One region of the Bacillus sp. MC1252 genome, then DNA from elsewhere that is predicted to be linked to it. Evidence: a T-box and tRNA genes for the amino acid it is inferred to sense, from the RefSeq annotation. Region 1 holds a T-box; the other holds one or more tRNA genes.
What was found. The T-box of region 1 lies ahead of ACYH0L_RS12655 (valine--tRNA ligase). A T-box ahead of a tRNA ligase gene usually reads a tRNA of that ligase, here a tRNA-Val.
Positions count from the first base shown of each region.

Region 2: it encodes a tRNA-Val, which carries the amino acid that the T-box ahead of ACYH0L_RS12655 (valine--tRNA ligase) is inferred to sense. The anticodon was not compared.

Region 1 covers NZ_CM166369.1:2,451,058-2,462,564, forward strand. Annotated here, with positions in the region: gene ACYH0L_RS12640 (SPOR domain-containing protein) at 151-1,164, opposite strand; gene ACYH0L_RS12645 (prepilin peptidase) at 1,328-2,059, opposite strand; gene ACYH0L_RS12650 (bifunctional folylpolyglutamate synthase/dihydrofolate synthase) at 2,204-3,511, opposite strand; gene ACYH0L_RS12655 (valine--tRNA ligase) at 3,577-6,219, opposite strand; T-box leader at 6,279-6,508, opposite strand; gene ACYH0L_RS12660 (hypothetical protein) at 6,678-6,866, shown strand; gene ysxE (spore coat protein YsxE) at 6,934-7,965, opposite strand; gene ACYH0L_RS12670 (LysM peptidoglycan-binding domain-containing protein) at 8,003-9,280, opposite strand; gene hemL (glutamate-1-semialdehyde 2,1-aminomutase) at 9,413-10,705, opposite strand; gene hemB (porphobilinogen synthase) at 10,733-11,507, opposite strand, start outside.
Region 2 covers NZ_CM166369.1:172,793-184,299, reverse strand. Annotated here, with positions in the region: gene rocF (arginase) at 1-756, opposite strand, end outside; tRNA gene ACYH0L_RS01050 (tRNA-Gln) at 894-965, opposite strand; tRNA gene ACYH0L_RS01045 (tRNA-Tyr) at 970-1,054, opposite strand; tRNA gene ACYH0L_RS01040 (tRNA-Thr) at 1,083-1,155, opposite strand; tRNA gene ACYH0L_RS01035 (tRNA-Val) at 1,159-1,234, opposite strand; tRNA gene ACYH0L_RS01030 (tRNA-Glu) at 1,241-1,315, opposite strand; gene murQ (N-acetylmuramic acid 6-phosphate etherase) at 1,536-2,447, shown strand; gene ACYH0L_RS01020 (MurR/RpiR family transcriptional regulator) at 2,462-3,331, shown strand; gene ACYH0L_RS01015 (PTS transporter subunit EIIC) at 3,328-4,707, shown strand; gene pbp4b (penicillin binding protein PBP4B) at 4,721-6,076, shown strand; gene ACYH0L_RS01005 (glycoside hydrolase family 3 protein) at 6,090-8,009, shown strand; gene ACYH0L_RS01000 (exo-beta-N-acetylmuramidase NamZ family protein) at 8,021-9,268, shown strand; gene ACYH0L_RS00995 (bile acid:sodium symporter family protein) at 9,307-10,272, opposite strand; gene ACYH0L_RS00990 (SulP family inorganic anion transporter) at 10,334-11,507, opposite strand, start outside.

The sequences.
Region 1 (11,507 bases):
TAAGAAGTAAGATACCCATTCATCCTATCAAATGTACATCTTACCGACAATTGACGAAAATTCATTTTTCATGTTCCTTCATCATTATGTTGGATACAAAAGAAAAAAACTAGTCATTTTTTGACTAGTTTGCTCTCTTAAAAAATGATTTTACGTGTTTAATTGATCAAGCAGCACTTGCTGAGATTTCCACCCATTTTCAGCCGTTGGGTCATTTAACAGTTGCACCGCTTTCAGCAAACTGCTTTTAGCTGATGCGTCAGTTGTTTTGGCACTTTCCAGCTCAGAGATCAGCTGCGTGACTTCCTTTTTCTCTACTTCATCCCCTGCAATCACCTTTGAAGATAAGACAGAAGCCTTCTCTATTAAACCAGTCAGCTCATCTGGCACTTGAAATGAGAGCTCCTTACCGCCCCATGCTTCAAAGTGCTGATCGATTAGCTTCTTCCCAACAGCACTTGTCATGCCTTGTTCTGTTGCAAGCCCAGCAATCACATAATATCCATCATCCATTGAGACTTTTTTCCCCGCATATCCTGCATCTTTTAAACTGGTAACCAAGTCATCTGCTCCTTTTTCAGAGGAAAACTTTCCAGCCTGTACGACAAAGGTTGAAAAACTGCCAGAGACACTTTTTTCACCTTTGTTCTCTTTTGATTCATCTGTATCTCCCGCCGCTGGCGGCGCATCCCCTCCGGCTTTCATTGCAGATTGGTTTCCGGATGCTGTGACACTGACATGGTCACCACCTGACGGATTTGCTGTACCGTCTTTGCTTAAGCTTAGTGCAAACACGCCGAGGCCTGTCCCAAGAACCACTGCAAATACAATCGTTGTCATCACTCTCTTGAAGGGGCCGCGGTTTTTACTGAACTTCTGATCAAATGAGCCTTTTTTCTTTTGATAAGGCGTGACGACCTTTGGATCAGAGTGGTAAATATGATCAGCTGCATCGTCCCACTGGAAATCTTCTTCTTTTGGTTTAGATGGATCTTCCTGTGAAGCAGCTGTCTCCTGTTCTGATTGCCTCTTTTCCTCCCAATTCGAAAACGTCACATGATCCTCTTGCTGTTTTTTTGGCTGATGATCTTCTTCATGAAGCATTTCTTCCTTGCCATTAATATTGACCTTTAACCCTTGTTTTTTTGCCTGCCTTTTTTTCATTGTCATTCCCCGCTTTCTGACATTGTTTGTAAGAAAGACCTTTTTGTCCAATGAATCAGTGCGAATTTAACCCGTCCTTCTTTCTGTTTCACACTTTAACATAGCAGATAAAAAAAAGAACAAGACTTTTGTCGGCAGGTAAAAAAAGTGTTCGCCAATTTTTTCACCCAAATAATCCGCTGAATGGGCTTAAGACATGAGACCCAAAAAGATAAACCCAAAAAGAAAAAGCGATCGCAGGAACAAAGGGAAATGGCTCGTCTAATCGAAAGGAAAAGACCTTCGCATAGACCATTCCGCCGATAGATGAGAGGAAAAGAATGATGAGGAATGCCTTTAAACCAAAGCAAAACGCAAGCACACCGAACAGCTTCATATCAGCCCCTCCCATGCTGTTTGGCTTAAAACGATCTAAACTATAAAATAAGAGAAAACAAAAAAGCAGAGAAGCCGCTCCTTCCCACCAAATAAGAAATGGTTCTAGCGTGCGGTATATGACGAATAGAGGAAAAAAGAAGAGAAACAGCTCGTTTGGCACCCTCATATAAAGAAGATCGCTCACGACAGCAATCACGAATAAACTACAAAGAATCACAAGAAAAAGGCCTTCAAACGAAAAACCAGCGTTCCTATAAATGAGCAAAAAAAGGCTGCCTGACAGCAGCTCAATCATTGGATATAACAAAAACAATCGGGTGCTGCAATGTTTACACGACCCTCTCAATACAATATACGAAACGAGCGGAATCATGTCATACAGAGATAGTGGTTGTTTACAAACGCCGCAGTGAGAACGCGGAAAGAGTATGGACCGCTTCATTGGCAGCCTTTCACCAACTAGATGAAAAAACGATCCCATGGTGATGCCTGCAAGAAACACAAAAATGTCAATCATATTCAGTGGCTCCTTCCGGGGATAAGATAGACCGGATTGTACCATAGACATTTACGTTGAGCACCTAGTGAAAATATGATTTTATCCCTCATCTACATATCAAAAGAAAAAAGACACAAATGGCTGGGAGCCTTTTGCATCTTTTCATGATCCTAAAATACGATTTCGCATATCTGAAATAAAATAAAGGGAGCCAGTGACAAGTATAACCGCCAAGGGATCAGCGCTTTTTTTCTGAATCCATTCAAGCACAGCACGAGGGTCATCGTCATACGATTTTGTTTCTAAATGACTGCAAGCATAAAGCTTTTCCGCTGATTCAGCTCTTGGAAAATCAAACGAAACAAAATGAATAGATGAACTAATGGCTTCAAGCTTTTCAATCATTTGTTTGTACGGCTTATCTTTTAAAGCGCTAAAACATACATGCACCTGTTTACTGGAAAAATGAGCTTGTACGGTTTCGATTAAACGGTCCATCCCCTCTTCATTATGAGCACCGTCGAGATAGACAGGAGGATGATCTTTGACCTTTTCAAATCTCCCAGCCCATACTGCTTGCCGAATCCCTTCATACAAATGCTCTTCTGTCACGCTGATATGGCCTTCTTGAACCAGCCATTCAATCAATAGAACGGCAAGAGATGCATTTTGCCTTTGGTGCGTTCCAATTAACCCTGTTTCAAGCTCTGGATACTGCCTTTTTGGGGTGCGTAACGTGAAACGTTCACCTGTTTCTGTCGGCTGCTGCTGATCAAAGGTACATGTATCATGTAACGAGATGCATACGGCATTCTTTTCTATTGCAGTGTTTTGAATGACAGCTAGTGCCTCTCGTTGATGAACAGCCGTGATCATTGGAATACCATCTTTTATAATGCCTGCTTTTTCAGCTGCAATCTGTTCAAGTGTATCGCCTAAAATCGCCATATGGTCATGGCCAATTGACGTAATGGCCGTTAAGATCGGCACTGCAACATTTGTTGAATCAAGCCTTCCGCCAAGCCCTGTTTCCAATAGGACAAAGTCTACTTGGCGCACATGGGCAAAATAAGCGAATGCACATGCTGTAATGATTTCAAATTCTGTTGCTGCGCCAAGCTCTGTTCCATCTAATTCATCAACATAAGGCTTTATCTCATTCACCAAACTCAGCCATTCTTCATCCTGAATAGACGCTCCATTTACGCTGATTCGTTCATTGAACGTTAAAATAAACGGAGAGGTGAAAGTTCCAACTGAATAGCCGGCTTCCTGTAAAACGGAACGAGTAAACGCAATCGTTGATCCTTTTCCATTTGTACCAGCAACATGCACCGCTTTTATTTTTTGTTCTGGATGGTCTAGTCTGTTCATTAGCCACTTCATTCTTTCAAGACCCGGTTTTACGCCAAAGGCCAGTCTGCTATGAATCCACTCAATGGCTTCATGATAGGTTGTAAACAATGTCATCTCTCTTTTCATACGAAATTTTCAAAAAAGACGACTCCATTCCGTTAGGAGCCGTCTTTTCAACATTATGCTTTCAGCTCTTCAATCCGCTTTTGAACAGCTTCGCGTTTTGCGACATAATCACGTTCTTTCGCACGCTCTTCTTCTACGACACTTTCAGGCGCTTTTTTCATAAAGCCTTCGTTGCCAAGCTTTTTCTGTACTCGTTCTACTTCTTTTGTCAGCTTATCAAGCTCTTTTTGCAGACGAGCAATTTCTTCATCTAAGTTGATTAAGCCTTCAAGCGGTAGAATGAGTTCTGCTCCAGAAATGACAGCCGTCATCGCTTTATCACTAGCTGGGACATCTGTGCCAATTTCAAGAACACTTGGATTCGTGAAGCGCTCAATATATGAACGATTCTTCTCTAAACGCTCCTGAACATCAGATGTGGATGCTTTGATGTAAAGCTCAACTTGCTTGCTCAATGGCGTGTTTACTTCACTGCGAATGTTACGAACAGAGCGAATGAGTTCAACGAGCAGCTTCATGTCAGCAGAAGCTTGTTCGTTCGATAGCTCCGGCTTCACTTCAGGCCATTTCGCAACGGTAATGGACTCACCTTCATGCGGAAGATGCTGCCAGATTTCTTCTGTTAAGAACGGCATAAACGGATGAAGAAGTCTCATCGTTTGATCTAAGACATACGCAAGGATCGAACGAGTCGTTTTCTTCGCAGCTTCATCTTCTCCATAAAGCGGAAGCTTCGCCATCTCAATATACCAATCACAGAAATCATCCCAAATGAAGTTATATAAATGTCTGCCAACTTCGCCGAATTCATACTTGTCAGCAAGCTGTGTGACACTTTCAATCGTTTCATTTAAGCGGGTTAAAATCCATTGGTCAGCAACTGATTTTTCACCTGTCAAATCAAGTTCATCATACGTTAAACCATCCATATTCATTAAAGCAAAACGGGATGCATTCCAAATTTTGTTCGCAAAGTTCCAAGTGGATTCAACCTTTTCAAAACTGAAGCGAAGATCCTGACCTGGTGAGCTTCCAGTGGCTAAGAAATATCTTAATGAATCCGCACCGTATTTGTCGATGACCTCCATTGGATCAATTCCGTTGCCAAGCGACTTACTCATTTTACGCCCTTGTTCATCGCGGATGAGCCCATGAATAAGGACATCTTTGAACGGTTTTTCTCCTGTGAATTCAAGACCCTGGAAGATCATACGAGATACCCAGAAGAAAATAATGTCATAGCCAGTTACAAGCAGGTTTGTTGGATAGTAGCGCTTAAAGTCTTCACTGTCTGCATCCGGCCAGCCCATTGTAGAGAATGGCCAAAGCGCTGAACTAAACCATGTATCTAGGACATCGTTATCTTGTTCCCAGTTCTCAATATCTTCTGGCGCTTCCAGTCCAACGTATACTTCTTTCGTTTCTTTATGGTACCAAGCCGGAATGCGGTGTCCCCACCATAGCTGACGAGAAATACACCAGTCACGGATATTTTCCATCCAGTGTAAATACGTCTTTTCAAATCGATCCGGAACAAATTGGACTTGGTCATCACCTTTTTGCAGGTTGATGGCTTCATCCGCCAGCGGCTGCATTTTCACAAACCATTGTGTAGATAAATATGGTTCAACTACAGCTCCGCTTCGCTCACTATGACCAACTGAATGCATATGATCCTCAATTTTGAATAAAATACCTTCTTCTTGTAAATCTTTCACCAGCTGTTTACGGCATTCGAAGCGGTCCATTCCTTTGTATTGCAGCGCATTTGCATTCATTGTGCCATCTTCATTCATAACAAGAATTCGCTCTAGCTCATGGCGGTTTCCAAGCTCAAAATCATTCGGGTCATGAGCAGGTGTAATTTTCACAGCACCTGAACCAAACTCCATATCGACATAGTCATCACCGACGATTGGGATCTCACGTCCTGTAATTGGTAAAATGACTGTTTTTCCAATCAAATGCTGATAGCGTTCGTCTTCAGGATGCACAGCTACTGCCGTATCTCCAAGCATTGTTTCAGGTCTTGTTGTCGCAATTTCAATTGAACCTGTTCCATCTGCCAGCGGATATCTCAAGTGATAAAACGCCCCTTGAACATCCTTATAAATCACTTCAATATCAGAAAGTGCAGTCTTTGTTGCTGGATCCCAGTTAATGATGTACTCTCCGCGATAGATAAGCCCTTTTTCATATAATTGGACAAACACTTGGCGTACAGCTTTATTCAGACCTTCATCTAATGTAAAACGTTCACGCGAGTAATCTAGGCCAAGACCCATTTTCGCCCACTGGCTGCGAATAAAATCAGCATATTCTTCTTTCCACTTCCACGTTTCTTCCACAAACTTTTCGCGTCCGAGGTCATAACGGCTCACGCCTTCTTCGCGAAGCTTTGCCTCTACCTTTGCTTGAGTGGCAATACCGGCATGGTCCATCCCTGGAAGCCATAGAACGTCAAAGCCCTGCATCCGTTTCATGCGCGTCACGATGTCTTGAAGTGTTGAATCCCACGCATGCCCAAGATGCAATTTTCCTGTCACGTTTGGTGGAGGAATGACGACTGTATATGGATCTTTCGTTTTATCATTTTGCGCTTCGAAGAATTTCCCTTCAAGCCAGTACGTATAGCGGTCTTTTTCAATCGCATTTGGATCGTACTTTGTTGGCATTTCTTGATTATTTGTTCCCATTTGTGTTACCTCCACATTTTTTCGGCTGATGAAACATAAAAAAAGCCTTTCCATCCTTATAAAAGGACGAAAAAGCTTTTTCGCGGTACCACCTTTTTTCACGGAGCACATACATGTGTCCCGTACACTCTAAAGGATAACGGGGTTCTCCCGAATTTCTCTACTTGTTCATTCAAGAAATTAAGCTCACAGGCGACCTTCCAAACAAGCGCATCCTAGGAAACCTTTCAGCTATTGGTTTCCCTCTCTTTAGGGTCTTGCTCGTACTCTTCCTGGTCCATGCTTACGATATATCACGTTCATCAGCACATACTCATCTTTTATTAATATTACTAAATGCCTTTTGTTTTCGTCAATCATCTTTTCCGCTTTTCTTCTGCTTTATACAAATTGGGCAGGCACCCTTCGCTTTATTGCCCATATGATAATAACAAAATGAAGAAGGAGGGCGTTTGATTTTGAAGAAGTTCAATCCTTACACACTTCCCCCCTGGCTTAGACAAATTCGGGCAGTTGCCTCCCAAGTCGTTCTCCCGATCGCCATATTTCAAGGGTTTCGTACGATCATTTTCCCCACAACATTTGACGTCCTCATCCTAGGTATTCTTATTTTTCTCGCTTGTGCCTTTCACCTTGATTGGTTTTAAAAACTCACGTTTATGTATCGGTCATTCCTTTACAGAGAAATGATAAAGCCAACACAAAAACGCCTCGTCATTCTGCTGATGACGAGGCGTTTTGTTCTTCTTCAAGGCGTCTAGCCTGCTCAATCTCGTGAATCTTCATGACGGTCGGCTCTGAATTTTTCATTTGCCAATACGCTCTTAATAGCTGCTGACAGCTTTCCATCTCATCCTGCCCGCCTGCTTCATAGGCTTTCACCGTATCAAACAGACCTTGCGGATAAGCAAGGTAGCTTAAGAACAAATGAAGCTCTTCCTCCCGAAGAGGATTTCCTTTTTGATACGTATAAAACAAGGAAGTGCATTCAGGACAAGACGTAGGATAGGTTTTGAATGTCCGAAAGTAAAAGGTCAGAAGGTCATAAATGGGGGCGGCCTTTTTGGACCGCTCAAAGTTGGTGAAATGTCCTGTTCCTACATCATTATACAAAAAGTGATGGATCGATAATTGTCCATGATTTAACACAACACGTGTTGTCTCTTGATCTTTCATTTCCTCGTGCCAATCCTCTAATCGTTCAAGCGCAAATTCACTGGCAGACATAGCTTCTGAAAAATACATAGCAGCGGCCAGCTCAAATGGCGACATATACCAAGTTTGCTCTGCCCGCTCTATGAATCGTTCATACATGTCTTTCTCTGTTTCCCATTTGGCCTTGATTTGTGTGTAGTGAGCTTCAATTTCTTGCTCTGTGATGTCCACCATCACTTCAGTTCGTTTATGAAGTCTTGCAATCTCTTGAAATAAATATTCATGTTTATCATCCTGCTCTTCTCTCTTTTCATTCGTCAGCCATGGCATGAGATAATATGCGTACTGGCTTTCCCGATGACTTGAGAAAAAGGAACCGCTCTTCGTCCGATAAATCGGCACAAAGGAGCGATAACCTTTTGATTCTAATTCAAGCATTTGCTCTGTAAACTGCATTTGTCGATTGGCTTTTACTCGCTTTAGTGCAAATACACCCTGCTTTGTATACACCTTGACGACAGCAGGACTGACAGGTTCAATGTATTCAGCCTCAAGCCCGTATTCGTATAGGACAGATTGAATTTCATCCACGTTCACTCACCACATTTTCTCGGTCGGTCATCGCTTGCTATGCATTGCTTTTTTGATATTCAGGAATATAAAGAACCTGCCCTTCTTCAAGCTCCGCATCGACCGATAATGAGTTCGTTCGAAGGAGCTGCTGCACATTCAACTGATATCGCTCACAAATACGATCGACCGTATCTTCTTGCTGAACTATACAAATTTTCATGCGAGAAAAATCTTCCTCCTCCTGCTTAGCGAACAGCTTCGTTAAATAAAGAGAATTCTCACTGCCAGACGTTTCTCTTACTTCATTTTCAGGCTCCTCCGCTTCTTGGGCAGACTCATACACCTTTGGTTCTTCCCGTTCATATAATCGCTCTATTTGGTAAGTGTCATCCCGCTCCTCCTGCACCGGTTCCATATGATAAGCAGGTGGTTCAAATGCCGGATAAGCTGGAATCGTTTCTTCTTGCTCTTCAGCTGCTTCAGGGTCTTTTCTCACTTCCACCTCAAAGAACGTCTCATCTCGCTCCTCTTCTTCTAATAGCTTAGGCGGTTCAAAAAATGGCGGCTCTAGCACCTGAGCTTCGGGGAAGGAGCGATAACCAAGTGTCACTGCTTCTGCTTGGTCCTCCGGTTCTTCCCGTTCTTCCAATTCTTCCGTCTCTTCCTCTTCTTCCATACTCAACTGCTCTATTTCAATTTCTTCCTCTTCTTCCTGATCTTCTTGTTCGGTACGTACGTCTTCAATTTGTAATGCAGCCTGTTCCTCATAGTCCTGACGTTCATCGCTTTGCAGCTCTTCTTGTTCCTCATGTTCCGGCTGCGCCTGATATTCATAGGTCACATCACCATATTCCTCTTCAGTACGATAGACAAATTCATAAGGCTCCTCTACAGGCACTCGAGGCGTTTCTTCATCTAACAGACCTTCAATCGCTAGATCAGCCTGAATGGTGAGCAAACGGCTTTCTGTCAGCTGGTAATCAAACGCATCAATAAACACAAACACATCATTTAAATGACTGATTTTGTTCTTAGGGATGGTGATATCAACTGGAAATTGATGCAGAAGCTCGGCTGTTCCGTCCTCTCTTACCTTCACCTCATCAGCTTGCCTGTATGATGCATAGGAACTGGATTCACCCAATTGCTCCTCTTGATTTATGTTGTATTCTCCTGTTAGCTCGAGTGAACCTCTAATGGAAACATAATCATTCACTTCTTGAACGAGAATGTCAGGATCGAGAGAAATTGACAGCAGCTCACTGACTTCCTGTCCGTTTTTGAAATAAATGGATTCTTCTACCGAAAACTGTAATCGATTGTTTTGAGACAAGTCGGTGTCCTCCTTTCATCTAATCCTTCAAAATAAAATTAGATGTCAATACAGGTGTATGTGGGAGGCGGTGAAAATATGATTGGTTTTATGCAAAGCAAAAAGCCGATATGTCTCCATATCGGCTCTTGTTTATCGACGTAGTTTTTGAAAAACCTTTTCCACTGTCTCAATCGTATATTCGATGTCTTGATCAGTATGAGCAGTTGATAGGAACAGCCCTTCGAATTGAGAAGGTGGAAGGAAGATGCCGTGGTCAGCCATTTCCTTGTAGAATTCAGCGAATAAAGCGAGATCAGCTGTTTTCGCTGTATCATAATTTACGACTTGTTCGTTCGTAAAGAAGAATCCGATCATGGAACCTGCACGGTTAAATGTTAATGGAATCCCATGTGCTTTCGCCGCTTTCGAAATTCCTTCTTCCAAACGATCTCCTTTGCGTCTAAACTCTTCATAAGACTCAGGTGTCAGCTGTTTTAATGTTTCAAGGCCTGCTGTCATCGCAAGCGGGTTACCAGATAACGTTCCTGCTTGATAAATCGGACCGCTTGGCGCAATTTGTCTCATAATGTCCGCTCTTCCGCCATAAGCGCCGACCGGGAGACCGCCTCCGATTACTTTGCCAAGGCATGTAAGGTCAGGCGTAATGCCAAAATAGCCTTGCGCGCAGTGATAATCCACACGGAAGCCTGTCATGACCTCATCAAAAATGAGTAAAGAGCCATATTGCTCCGTGATGTCTCTCAATCCTTGCAAGAAACCTTCTTGCGGAGGGACAACGCCCATATTTCCTGCAACTGGTTCTACAATGACACCTGCAATGTCGTCTCCAAATTCTTGAAAAGCGACTTTGATGCTTTCTAAATCATTGTATGGAACGGTGATCGTATTGCTTGCCGTACCTTCAGGGACACCAGGGCTATCTGGAAGTCCAAGCGTTGCCACACCCGAACCAGCTTTAATGAGCAAAGAATCACCGTGGCCATGATAGCAGCCTTCAAATTTCACAATTTTATTTCTGCCTGTAAAGCCGCGTGCTAGACGAAGTGCACTCATTGTCGCTTCTGTTCCAGAGCTGACCATCCGAATAACCTCAATGGAAGGAACTCGTTCTGATACAAGCTTAGCTAACTCATTTTCAACTAAAGTAGAAGCACCGAAGCTTGTACCTTGTTCAGCTACTCGCTGAATGCTTTCAACCACACGGTCATTCGTATGTCCTAAAATGAGCGGTCCCCATGATAAGACATAATCAATGTATTCATTTCCATCAATATCGTATATCTTTGCGCCTTTACCTCGCTCCATAAAAATCGGGTCTGTGTTGACGGATTTAAATGCACGTACAGGGCTGTTGACACCACCAGGCATTAAATGCTGCGCTTCTTCAAATGCTTGCTTAGATTTTTCATAGCTACGTCCCATTTCAACGTCCTCCTGTCTATCCGTTCTTTATTCTGAGAGCCATTTTGCCGCATCTTTTGCATGATACGTAATGATTAACTCTGCTCCTGCACGTTTCATGCTTGTCAGCATTTCAAGTACAAGCTCTTTTTCAGAAATCCAGCCATTTTGAGCTGCGGCTTTAACCATTGCATACTCTCCGCTCACATTGTAAGCGACAACAGGGAGTGTACATTCATTTTTCACATCACGCATAATATCTAAATAAGAAAGAGATGGTTTGACAATCAGGAAGTCAGCCCCCTCTTCGACGTCAGATTGCGCTTCTCTCAGTGCCTCTAAACGGTTTGCAGGGTCCATTTGATACGTTTTACGATCTCCAAACTGCGGTGTACTATGCGCTGCATCACGAAACGGACCGTAAAAAGCACTTGCGTATTTCACGGCATATGACATCACAGGCACATGAATAAAGCCAGCTTCATCAAGTGCCTCACGGATTGCGATAACAAAGCCATCCATCATGTTTGAAGGAGCGATGATATCTGCACCTGCACGCGCTTGGCTAACAGCTGTTTTTGCTAAAAGCTGAAGAGATTCATCATTTAAAATTTCGCCATCTTCAACGATTCCACAATGTCCATGATCTGTATATTGGCATAAGCAAGTATCTGCAATGACAACAAGCTCAGGGAAATGCTTTTTGATCTCAAGCGTTGCTCTTTGAACAATGCCATGATCGTGATACGCCTCACTGCCCACATGATCTTTATGATCTGGTACACCAAATACAATGATGGATTGAATGCCAAGATCCACAAGC
Region 2 (11,507 bases), 1.4 Mb from region 1:
ATAACTAATGCCGCCTGCCACAGGAGTTCCTACACCCGGGCATTCCGCTGGATCTAGCCCATCTAAATCAAGTGATAGGTGGACACCATCTGTTCTTTCCTTTAAATACAAAATTGCTTCCTCCATCACCCTTGTCATCCCTAAACGATCAATTTCATGCATCGTATACACCTTCATACCTTTTTCTCTAATCAACTGCCGCTCTCCTTCATCTAAGGAACGAGCACCAATTAATACGACATTTTCGGGTTTCAATTTAGGAGAATAACCACCAATGTTCGTTAAATCAGCATGCCCAAGGCCAAGACTGACAGCAAGCGGCATGCCATGAATATTTCCAGAAGGAGAAGTTTCCTCCGTATTTAAATCACCGTGTGCATCATACCAAATGACACCCAAGTTTTCATAATGCTTAGCTACACCGGCAAGTGTGCCAATCGCAATGCTGTGATCACCGCCTAAAATCAATGGAAACGAACCTGACTGCACAATACTGTCAACCTTTTCAGCAAGCAGCTGATTGGCACCAGCATTCTCCGTTAGATTTTTTAATTTTTCACTTGTATGTAAACCTTTCTCATCGTCCCTTTGCTCGACTGGAATATCCCCGAGATCCTCCACATCAAATGAGAGCGATTCCAATTTTTCTTTTACGCCAGCACATCGAATCGCACTCGGCCCCATATCGACGCCCCTTCTCGTTTGACCCAAGTCCATCGGAACCCCGACAATCGTGACCCTCTTTTGATCTCCCATATGTACATCCCCTTTCTGTTCATGCCTATATTTTACTTTCTCGATGCCTCCTGACTCAACTCGACAACATTTTGAATAGTTATACATTCCCTCTGCTAACATAAAAAAAAGACACCTTTTTCAAAAAGGTGTCTTAACTGGGCTAGCTGGATTCGAACCAACGCATGACGGAGTCAAAGTCCGTTGCCTTACCGCTTGGCTATAGCCCAAAAATGGTGGAGGGGGGCGGATTCGAACCGCCGAACCCGGAGGGAGCGGATTTACAGTCCGCCGCGTTTAGCCACTTCGCTACCCCTCCACATATGGAATTGATAAAGAAAAAACAGTGCCGGCAAGAGGACTTGAACCCCCAACCTACTGATTACAAGTCAGTTGCTCTACCAGTTGAGCTACACCGGCATATGGTGGAGGATGACGGGCTCGAACCGCCGACCCTCTGCTTGTAAGGCAGATGCTCTCCCAGCTGAGCTAATCCTCCACATCATGGTGACCCGTACGGGATTCGAACCCGTGTTACCGCCGTGAAAGGGCGGTGTCTTAACCGCTTGACCAACGGGCCAGTTTGTCAAGTTTACTGTTTCCGTGAAGCTGACAAAAGTTATTATATACAGGTTGTCCCCCTTTTGTAAAGGGGAATTTTATTTTTTTTATTTTCTAATAATTAACCACCTTGCAGCACGACATTTTACTTGAAATATAATTTCAGTATTTAAATATAATGTTGAAATTTCATATCATACTCAATATACTGAAAATGAAGAAATAAGGAGGTATGTCACATGCAGCCATCTCAACTGCGTTCTTTGACAACAGAATCAAGAAACCCTAACACAATGGGAATTTCACAAGCAGATCCGCTCGAAATGCTCCAAATGATCAATGAAGAAGATATGAAAGTCGCTCAAGCGGTCAATCGTGTACTTCCACATGTGAAAACAGCAAGTGACTTCGCCTATGAATCCATCTCGAATGGAGGCAGACTCATTTATTTAGGCGCTGGAACAAGCGGCAGAATTGGCGTGATGGACGCTGTTGAATGTCCACCAACCTATAGCGTCTCACCTGATGTCATTGTAGGCATCATGGCAGGTGGGGACTCCGCGTTTTCACACGCTGCCGAAGATGTGGAAGACAGTGAAGAAGCCGGTAAACAGGATTTAGTACACATCCACCTCACGTCAACAGATACTGTCGTCGGCATTGCCGCTAGCGGTAGGACGCCCTATATCATCGGTGCTTTAAACTACGCAAGATCCATCGGAGCAAAAACAGTAGCCCTCAGCTGCAATGAACAAGCAGAAATTAGCGAGCTGGCAGACTGCGCCATTGAAGTCGTCGTTGGACCTGAAGCCATCACCGGGTCAACACGAATGAAAGCCGCATCCGCTCATAAAATGATTTTAAATATGCTTTCCACCTCTGTCATGATCAGACAAGGCAAAGTATATGAAAACCTGATGGTTGATGTAAAAGTCAGCAATCATAAATTAAAAGAACGCGCCATCACCATCATTCAACATGTGACAAACGCTTCCTACGAACAAGCCGTGAAAACACTTGAATCGGCAGATTTAGAAGTCAAAACCGCCATCGTCATGCTCCAAACAAACACAGACAAGAAAACAGCCAAGAATTTACTCAACAAAGCGAATGGTCATATCGACAAAGCCATCTCACATCATCAATCCTAAAGGAGGCAGAGCTCATGTCAGCAGGTGGACTCTCCCTAATACACACAATGAAAGCAAAGCTCCCCCAATCTGAAAAAATCATTGCAGACTATATCCTTGCCCATCCTGACAAAGTCATTAAGAGCACAGTACACGAGATCAGTCAGGCAGCCGGTGCAAGCAGCTCTGCAGTCATCCGCCTTTGTAAATCTCTCGGACTAGATGGCTATCACGATTTAAAAATGCGGATTGCTGGAGACTTAATGCATGACGATAAACAAGGCTACCGAGATATCGAACAAGATGAACCACTTCAATCCATTATTCAAAAAACAGCAGGAAACTCGATTCAATCGATTAAGGATACTGCCTCTATTTTAAATGCAGATACTTTAGAAAAGGCCGTTCAATTGCTGCTACATGCAAATCAAATCCATTTTATCGGTGTTGGTGCATCTGGCATCGTCGCAGCTGACGCACAGCAGAAATTTCTCAGAATCAATTATGCAGCCACAGCCTTCACTGACATGCATATCGCATCCACCGTCATCGCAAATGCAGGAAAGAACGACATTGTTTTCGGTATATCCTTTTCTGGAGAAACGTTAGACATCATTCAAGCCCTTCAGCTCGCAAAAGAAAATCAAGTGAAAACCATTGCCTTAACGCATCCAGGTCATACAAGCGTTTCTGCTTTATGTGACGTTCACCTATCGACGTCCGGTTCCAATGAAGCACCTTTTCGCAGTGCTGCCACTTCCTCTAGAATGGCACAGCTCTACTTAATTGATGTCTTGTTCCTCAGTTTAGCTTCCCGTCAATATGAAGAGACAGCGCAGTATATTGACAAGACAAGGCATGCCATCCGCTCCATGAAACGAAAACCAAAGGGGGATTCAACATGAGTCATCAAAAGAAATATCAGCAGTTAGCGAAAGATATTCTTTCGCTCTGTGGTGGTTCTGAAAATATCTCTTCCCATACACATTGTATGACACGTCTCCGAATTACACCGATCGATGATGAAAAAGTTCAAATCACAGCGATCAAAGAACTTGATGGCGTCATTGGCGTCGTCGAGGCGGAAACGCTTCAAATCATTTTAGGCACTGGCGTTGTCAACCAAGTATCAAGTGCGTTTGAACAGCTGCTAAAAGCCTCTGGTTCATTTGACTTGAACAACGAAGCACAAAAAAACAAGCAAGCCATTTCACAAAAGAACCGCACACCGTTCAAGCTGTTCTTACGACGGATTGCCAGCATTTTTATCCCTATCATTCCAGCACTGGTTGCGTCAGGCCTCATTACTGGTATTACAAAAGCAATCGTGCAAGCGGGCTGGCTTGATGAAAAATCTCAAGCTGCGATCATTTTAACCGTTATTGGTTCAGGCTTGTTCGCTTATCTTGGGATATTAGTCGGAACAAATGCCGCAAAGGAATTTGGAGGCTCTCCCGCATTAGGCGCTTTAGCTGGTATCCTCATTATTAACCCAGCCTCCGCAGATATTATGTTATTTGGCACAAATATTCTACCAGGCAGAGGCGGACTCATCGGTGTTCTTCTTGCCGCCATCTTTATGGCCTTTGTTGAGACCCGAATTAGACGCTTCGTCCCGCAGTCACTCGATATCATCGTCACACCAACCATCACATTACTCATTACTGGAATTTTTACGTACATCGTCTTCATGCCAGTCGGCGGATTTATATCTGATGCCATCACCTCAGGACTCACTTATCTATTAAACATGGGCGGTATTTTCGCCGGATTTGTTCTTGGTGCGACCTTCCTTCCACTTGTAGTAACAGGACTTCACCAAGGACTGACACCTATTCATATGGAACTCATCAATTCAATTGGAGATGACCCGCTTCTGCCAATTCTAGCTATGGGAGGCGCAGGACAGGTCGGTGCGGCATTTGCCATTTATATGAAAACAAAAAAGAAAAAGCTCAAAAGAGCCATTGCAGGTGGACTTCCTTCAGGAATGCTTGGTATTGGTGAACCACTCATTTTCGGTGTCACACTACCACTAGGAAGACCATTTCTCACTGCTTGTCTCGGTGCTGGAATCGGCGGAGCATTTCAAGCCTACTTCCAAATCGCCACTAAAGCAATTGGGGTATCAGGTCTTCCATTAACCTTTATCGTTCACGCGCATCAAATGCTTCTTTACTTAATTGGACTATTCATTGCATATGTCGCTGGATTTATCTTCACATACTTATTTGGCTTTCATGATGATATGGCTGTTGAATTCGAGGGAACCAATCAATAAGGAGGTCTAGCTCTTGAAGAAATGTTTTCTTTTGATGACATGTCTGTTCATGCTCCTTGGGCTACCAGTACAAACATTTGCAACCAGCTCCCATCCTGTATCGTCTTTGTCTAAAACAGCACCTGAAGAATATCCCGTCTTAAAAAAAGCAAAACGACCAGAACAAGTAGGTTTTTCTTCCAGGCAGCTTAGGAAGGTTGATCAAATGATTCAAAACGATATCAAAGCAGGATTTCCAGGAGCCGCGCTCATCATCATCAAGGATGGTAAGATCGTCCATCAAAAAGCCTATGGCTACAGGCAAAAATACGAAGGGTCTAACGAACTCAAATCGTATAAGAAAATGAAAAAGAACACGCTGTTCGACCTGGCATCCAATACAAAAATGTACGCCACCAACTATGCCCTGCAAAAGCTTGTATACGAACAAAAACTAGATGTGAATGAAAAAATACAATCCATCCTGCCAGACTTTCAAGATGAACCAGATGCAAAGGTCACCGGCAAAGATCAGCTTCGGGTAAAAGATCTCCTCACACATTCTGCCGGTCTCCCATCCAGTGTCTTATTTTATAGCAAAGAAGCAGCTGGCTCTTTTTTCTCTCAAGATAGACAAACAACCATGAAATGGCTGCCTAAGGTGCCTCTACAATACGAGCCAGGTACCCAGCATATTTATAGTGATATTGATTACATGCTTTTAGGTATGATCATCGAGAAAAAAACAGGAATCCCTCTTGATCAATATGTAGAGTCTACGATCTATCGGCCGCTAGGTCTCAAGCATACAATGTTCAATCCGCTGCAAAAAGGATTCAAGCCCAAGCATTTTGCAGCAACTGAACGTTTAGGCAATACGCGAGATGGTGTGATCGATTTTGAAAACATTCGACGATACACCCTGCTAGGAGAAGTACACGATGAGAAAGCATATTACTCAATGGCTGGTGTCTCCGGCCATGCTGGACTTTTCTCTAACACCTCAGATATGGCGGTGCTGCTCCAGCTGATGCTCAACAAAGGAGGCTATGGGAAAACAACCATCTTTGACCAAGCTTCTATCGATCTCTTTACAACATCCTCAGACACGAACCCAACTTACGGGCTAGGCTGGCGGAAAAACGGCAATACTGACATGGAATGGATGTTTGGAAAATATGCAAGTAACGAAGCCTATGGACATACAGGCTGGACCGGAACGATGACGTTGATTGATCCAAAACACAATCTAGGTATCGCTTTGCTGACGAATAAGAAACATTCACCTGTCGTTTCACCTGAAACCAACCCTAATCAATTCGAAGGTGATCTTTTCCCAACTGGTACTTATGGAAGCATCATGACCGCAATCTACGAATCTTTTAAGTAAAAGGAGGAATTCGATGTTAAAATCTCTCTTCCCCGCTGCTCTGGTTTTTGCCCTGCTAACCTCTTCCATTCCAACGGAAAAGATTAGCTCTGCCTCTCTTCCAACCGCAAAACAAATGGTGGAAGACATGTCACTGGATGAAAAGATTGGCCAAATGCTCATGCCAGACTTTCGCAATTGGCAAACAAAAGGTGAATCCGCGCCTACAGGCTTAACAAAGATGAATCAAGAAGTATCCCATCTTGTAGAGAAATATCATCTAGGCGGTGTCATCTTATTTGCAGAGAATGTCGTTGATACGAAACAAACCGTCAAACTCACTCATGAATTTCAAAAAGCATCGCCAAATATTCCTTTACTCATTTCAATTGATCAAGAAGGCGGAATCGTCACAAGACTACAAAAGGGAACACATTTCCCAGGAAATATGTCGATTGGTGCCTCTAGAAGCAAGAAAAATGCATACGACACAGGAAAAATCATCGGAAAGGAATTAAACGCCTTAGGTATCAATACAAACTTCTCTCCTGTTCTTGATGTGAATAATAACCCAAACAACCCCGTCATAGGTGTCCGTTCCTTTAGCTCTGACCCTGCACTTGTCACTAGACTTGGCCTTCAAACCATGAAAGGACTTCAAAAGGAAAAGACCATTTCCACACTAAAGCATTTCCCGGGACATGGTGATACAGCCGTCGATAGTCACTACGGCTTGCCGCTCGTAGAACATGACCTAGATCGTTTAAAAAAGATTGAGCTGTATCCATTTCAACAAGCAATCAACGCAGGTGCGGATATGGTTATGACCGCTCATGTTCAATTTCCTGCCATTGATGACACGACCTATCAAAGTAAAAAAGATGGCGAGGACATCATGGTTCCAGCTACCTTATCTAAAAAAGTGATCACACACTTATTAAAAGAAGAGATGGGCTTTCAAGGAGTTGTTGTGACTGATGCTCTAAATATGAAGGCGATTGCAGATAACTTCGGACAGGAAGAAGCCGTGGTCATGGCCATTAGAGCAGGAGTCGACATTGCCCTCATGCCAGCGCCTGTCACATCTCTAAAAACCGAGAAAAACCTAGAAAATGTGTTTAATGCTTTAAAACGAGCCGTTCTATCAAACGAAATTCCGCTGTCTCAGATCAACCAATCTGTCGAAAAAATCCTTCAATTGAAGATCAAGCGCGGCATCATTTCCACTAAAAAGCCAGTAAGTCTTGAGAAAAAAATCAAAAAAGCCACTCAACTCGTTGGTAAAAAGTCGCACCGGAAAGCTGAACAAAAAATGGCCCGTGAAGGAATCACTTTACTTAAAAACAACGACAAGACCTTACCTTTTCAACCTAAAAAGAATGACCGAATCTTGCTCATGGCACCCTATGAAGATCAAACAAAAGCAATGTCTGTCACGATTGAATCTCTGATCAAACAAAAAAAGATCAAGCCTGTACGTACCCAATCATACGCTTTTGCAGATAAGACCTTCTCCAAAGAAACAGCCAAACTGATTCAAGATGCTGACTATGTCATTACCGGCTCTTACGTTGTCCAAAATGACCCAGCTGTGAATGATGGCGTGATTGATGACAATGTACAGGACCCGAAGAAATGGGCAACCGCCTTCCCTCGTGCTGTCATGAAAGAAGCAAAATCACAAAACAAAAAAATGGTCATCATGAGTCTTAGAAACCCATATGATGCTGCTAATTTCGAGGAAGCCGATGCCTTACTGGCTGTTTACGGTTTTAAAGGCTATGCAAACGGACAATTCAACCAACCGAATATTCCTGCTGGACTAGAAGTGATATTTGGAGCGGCATCACCTAAAGGGAAATTGCCAGTCGCTATCCCATCTGTCACTCATCCGAATCAAACCCTTTACCCATTTGGCTATGGGCTCAACTTGAAAGGGAAACAGATCAAATAGGAGGGATTCTCTTGAAAAAGACAGGAAGCTTGATACTCGCGAGCATTCTCATGATGAGCACATTGACCGCCGCCTCCCCCCCAGATCAAGGACGAACAGACACAAAAGGAAAAAAAGCAGCAGTCAAAACAGGCATCGAAACATTACTCTCAAGTAATCTCTCATGGCTAAAAGAGAAAAAGGTAGGGCTTATTACGAATCCTACCGGCATTGATGCAAACATGAAAAGCAGTGTCGATCTCCTATTTGAACATCCAAATATCAAGCTCACTGCTCTATATGGACCTGAACACGGCGTGCGCGGCGATGCACAAGCAGGAGAAGGCGTCGAATCCTATACCGATAAAAAAACAGGCCTGCCTGTTTACTCTCTCTATGGAAAAACAAGAAAACCAACTCCTGATATGCTCAAAAATGTAGATGTGCTGCTATTTGATATTCAAGACGTTGGCGCTCGATATTACACCTATATTTACACGATGGCCTACGCGATGGAAGCCGCTAAGGAAAACAATATCCCATTTGTTGTCCTAGACCGTCCAAATCCCATAGGCGGGCTAAAAGTAGAAGGACCTGTATTAGAACCCGAACACTCCTCATTTGTGGGTCTTTATCCAATACCATTAAGACATGGAATGACCACTGGGGAGCTCGCAAATATGTTTAACAAAGAGTTTCATATCAATGCTGATGTAACAGTCATCAAAATGAAAAATTGGAAGCGATCTATGACGTTCGATGACACGAAGCTGCCGTTCGTCCTTCCTTCACCTAACATGCCGACAGTTGATAGTACCTTTGTATATCCAGCCACAGGATTAATTGAAGGCACAAACGTCTCGGAAGGCAGAGGAACGACAAAACCGTTTGAGCTCATTGGCGCTCCATATATCAATAGCAACGAGCTAGCGGATCATTTAAATCAGCTAAAGCTAAAAGGCGTTCAATTTAGACCCGTTTCATTCACCCCTACCTTTTCAAAACATGCCGGGACTCTTTCTCACGGTGTGCAGCTATATGTCACAAACCGCTCTTCATTTGAAGCTGTGAAAACGGGGTTATCCATCATCAAAGCGATCCATGATTTGTATCCTAATGACTTTCAGTTCCTTCAAACAGGCAGCTTTGATAAACTGATCGGGAATGGTTGGGTCAAAGAGGAAATCAATAAAGGCACTTCAGTCAAACACATCATGAAACGCTATCATCATGATCTCAAAACGTTCGAAAAGAAACGGAAAAAATATCTCATCTATTAACTCGCAAAAAACCTCCATACTTTGAGATGGAGGTTTTTTCATGATAAAGATTTAGTCATAGCAGGTGTTTTCAGCTCAAAACGATTGAGTAAAAAACCAAACAAGGCAGCAAGCACTTGCTGAAACAGCATGCCAATCACAACAGGGACAGCGACAGCAGGCGGGAAAAAGCTAGTGGCAAGTACAGCTCCCGCACTAATATTTCGCATGCCACCTGTATACACAATGGCCACAATCTCCCCTTGAGTACATTTCATCGCCTTTCCAATCAACCATGCAAAGACATATCCACTCATCGCAATGAGAAACACAATCGCTGCTTTACTAAAAATGGCGGCATCCAGTTCACGCAAGTATGGAGCGACAACAGAGCTGTTAATCGAGACCACAACAAACAAGCCTATTTTTGAAAAAGGTGATAGGGTCTGGCTGATCGTTTTCGTCACCGCTGGCTTTGCAAACTGATGAACGAGCATTCCTAAAATAGATGGAAGCACCACCATACCAAACAACCCTTTCATGATGGCCACAATATCCATATGAACCTGTGTACCGACGAAGAGTGACAGGCTGGCTGGCACGATAATTGGCGAAAGCAGTGTATCAATTAAAATGATGGATAAGGTTAACCCAACATTTCCTTTATACATCGCCGCCCATATTAAACTAGAAACACCTGTCGGAATCACCATCGCAAGTGTCAAGCCGGTGATCGTCATGGAATCACCCGCAAATATCAAATGCCCCGCTGACCAAGCATAAAGGGGCATCAATACATGCAAAATCATAAACGATAAAATCAAAGGCAATGGGTGCATCACCGTATGCTTTAAAGCTGAAAAAGAAGCAGACAAACTCCCTGCAAATGTCATAACGGCAAATACCCATGGCACCAAAAACGCAAAATCCTTTAAATAGGCCGCCAATAATACACCAATTAACACACTAATAGGCGTAATGAGCGGCATCATCCGGCCGAGCACTTGGTTCAAACGCATAAGCATGCCGGCCACCCCCATCCTTCACTTTCTTCTCTTTTCTATTGTAACAAACAGAAAGACCTTTTTAAGAACCCATCACCTGCTTCACAAGCTTTTGACTAGATGTATCCATTCCAACTACGTCTACTTGCACACCAGCTGCTCGATATTTTTCCTTCACACGTTCAATTGCTGCCACGCCTGATTCATCCCATATACGCGCTTCAGACAAATCAATCACAACGGATTGAAGATCTTTCCCCTGATGGAATGCTGAAATCAAGTCAGTGACTGAAGCAAAGAAAATTTGCCCCTTAATTCGGTAAACCCAAGTACCTGCTTGGCTTTCTGTAGAGGTAATATGAAGCTTTGATATTTTAGCCACAAAGAAAACCGCACTAAGCAGCACACCTGCAAAAACACCCTTTGATAAATCATGAGTCAACACCACAGTCACGACCGTGACAAGCATCACAATAGAATCTGTTTTCGGGTTCTTTTTTAGCTGCTGGAATGAACTCCAATCAAAGGTACCAATCGAAACCATGATCATCACAGCCACAAGAGCAGCCATCGGAATTTGAACCACCACATCACCCAATACAAAAATCAGCACCATTAAAAATGCACCTGCTACAAAGGTAGAAAGCCGGCCTCTTCCGCCAGCCTTTGTATTAATCACAGATTGACCAATCATCGCACACCCAGCCATACCTCCAAAGAATCCCGCAACCACATTGGCGATTCCTTGGCCTCTCGCTTCTTTGTTTTTACGACTAGACGTCTCCGTCATATCATCTACAATCTGTGCTGTTAAAAGAGATTCAAGTAAACCAACCATCGCAAGTGCTAAAGAATAAGGAAAAATGATAGCAAGTGTCTCCCAGCTAAACGGCACATTTGGGATAAGAAAAGCAGGCAAAGAACTAGGAAGCTCTCCCATATCTCCGACCGTTCTGACATCAATATGCCCAAATACAGCAATCATCGTTATCACAATAATCGCAATGAGTGGAGAAGGGATTACTTTTGTGATCATCGGCAATACATAAATGATCAGCAAAGCACCACCTGTCATCATAAACATAGCCATTGATTCTCCAACGAAATGTGGAAGCTGAGCCATGAAGATCATAATCGCCAATGCATTCACAAAACCTACCATCACGGACCTAGGAATAAATTTCATCAATCGAGAAACACGGCACAACCCAAATACAATTTGAATCAGACCTGTTAAAATCGTAGCTGCAAACAAA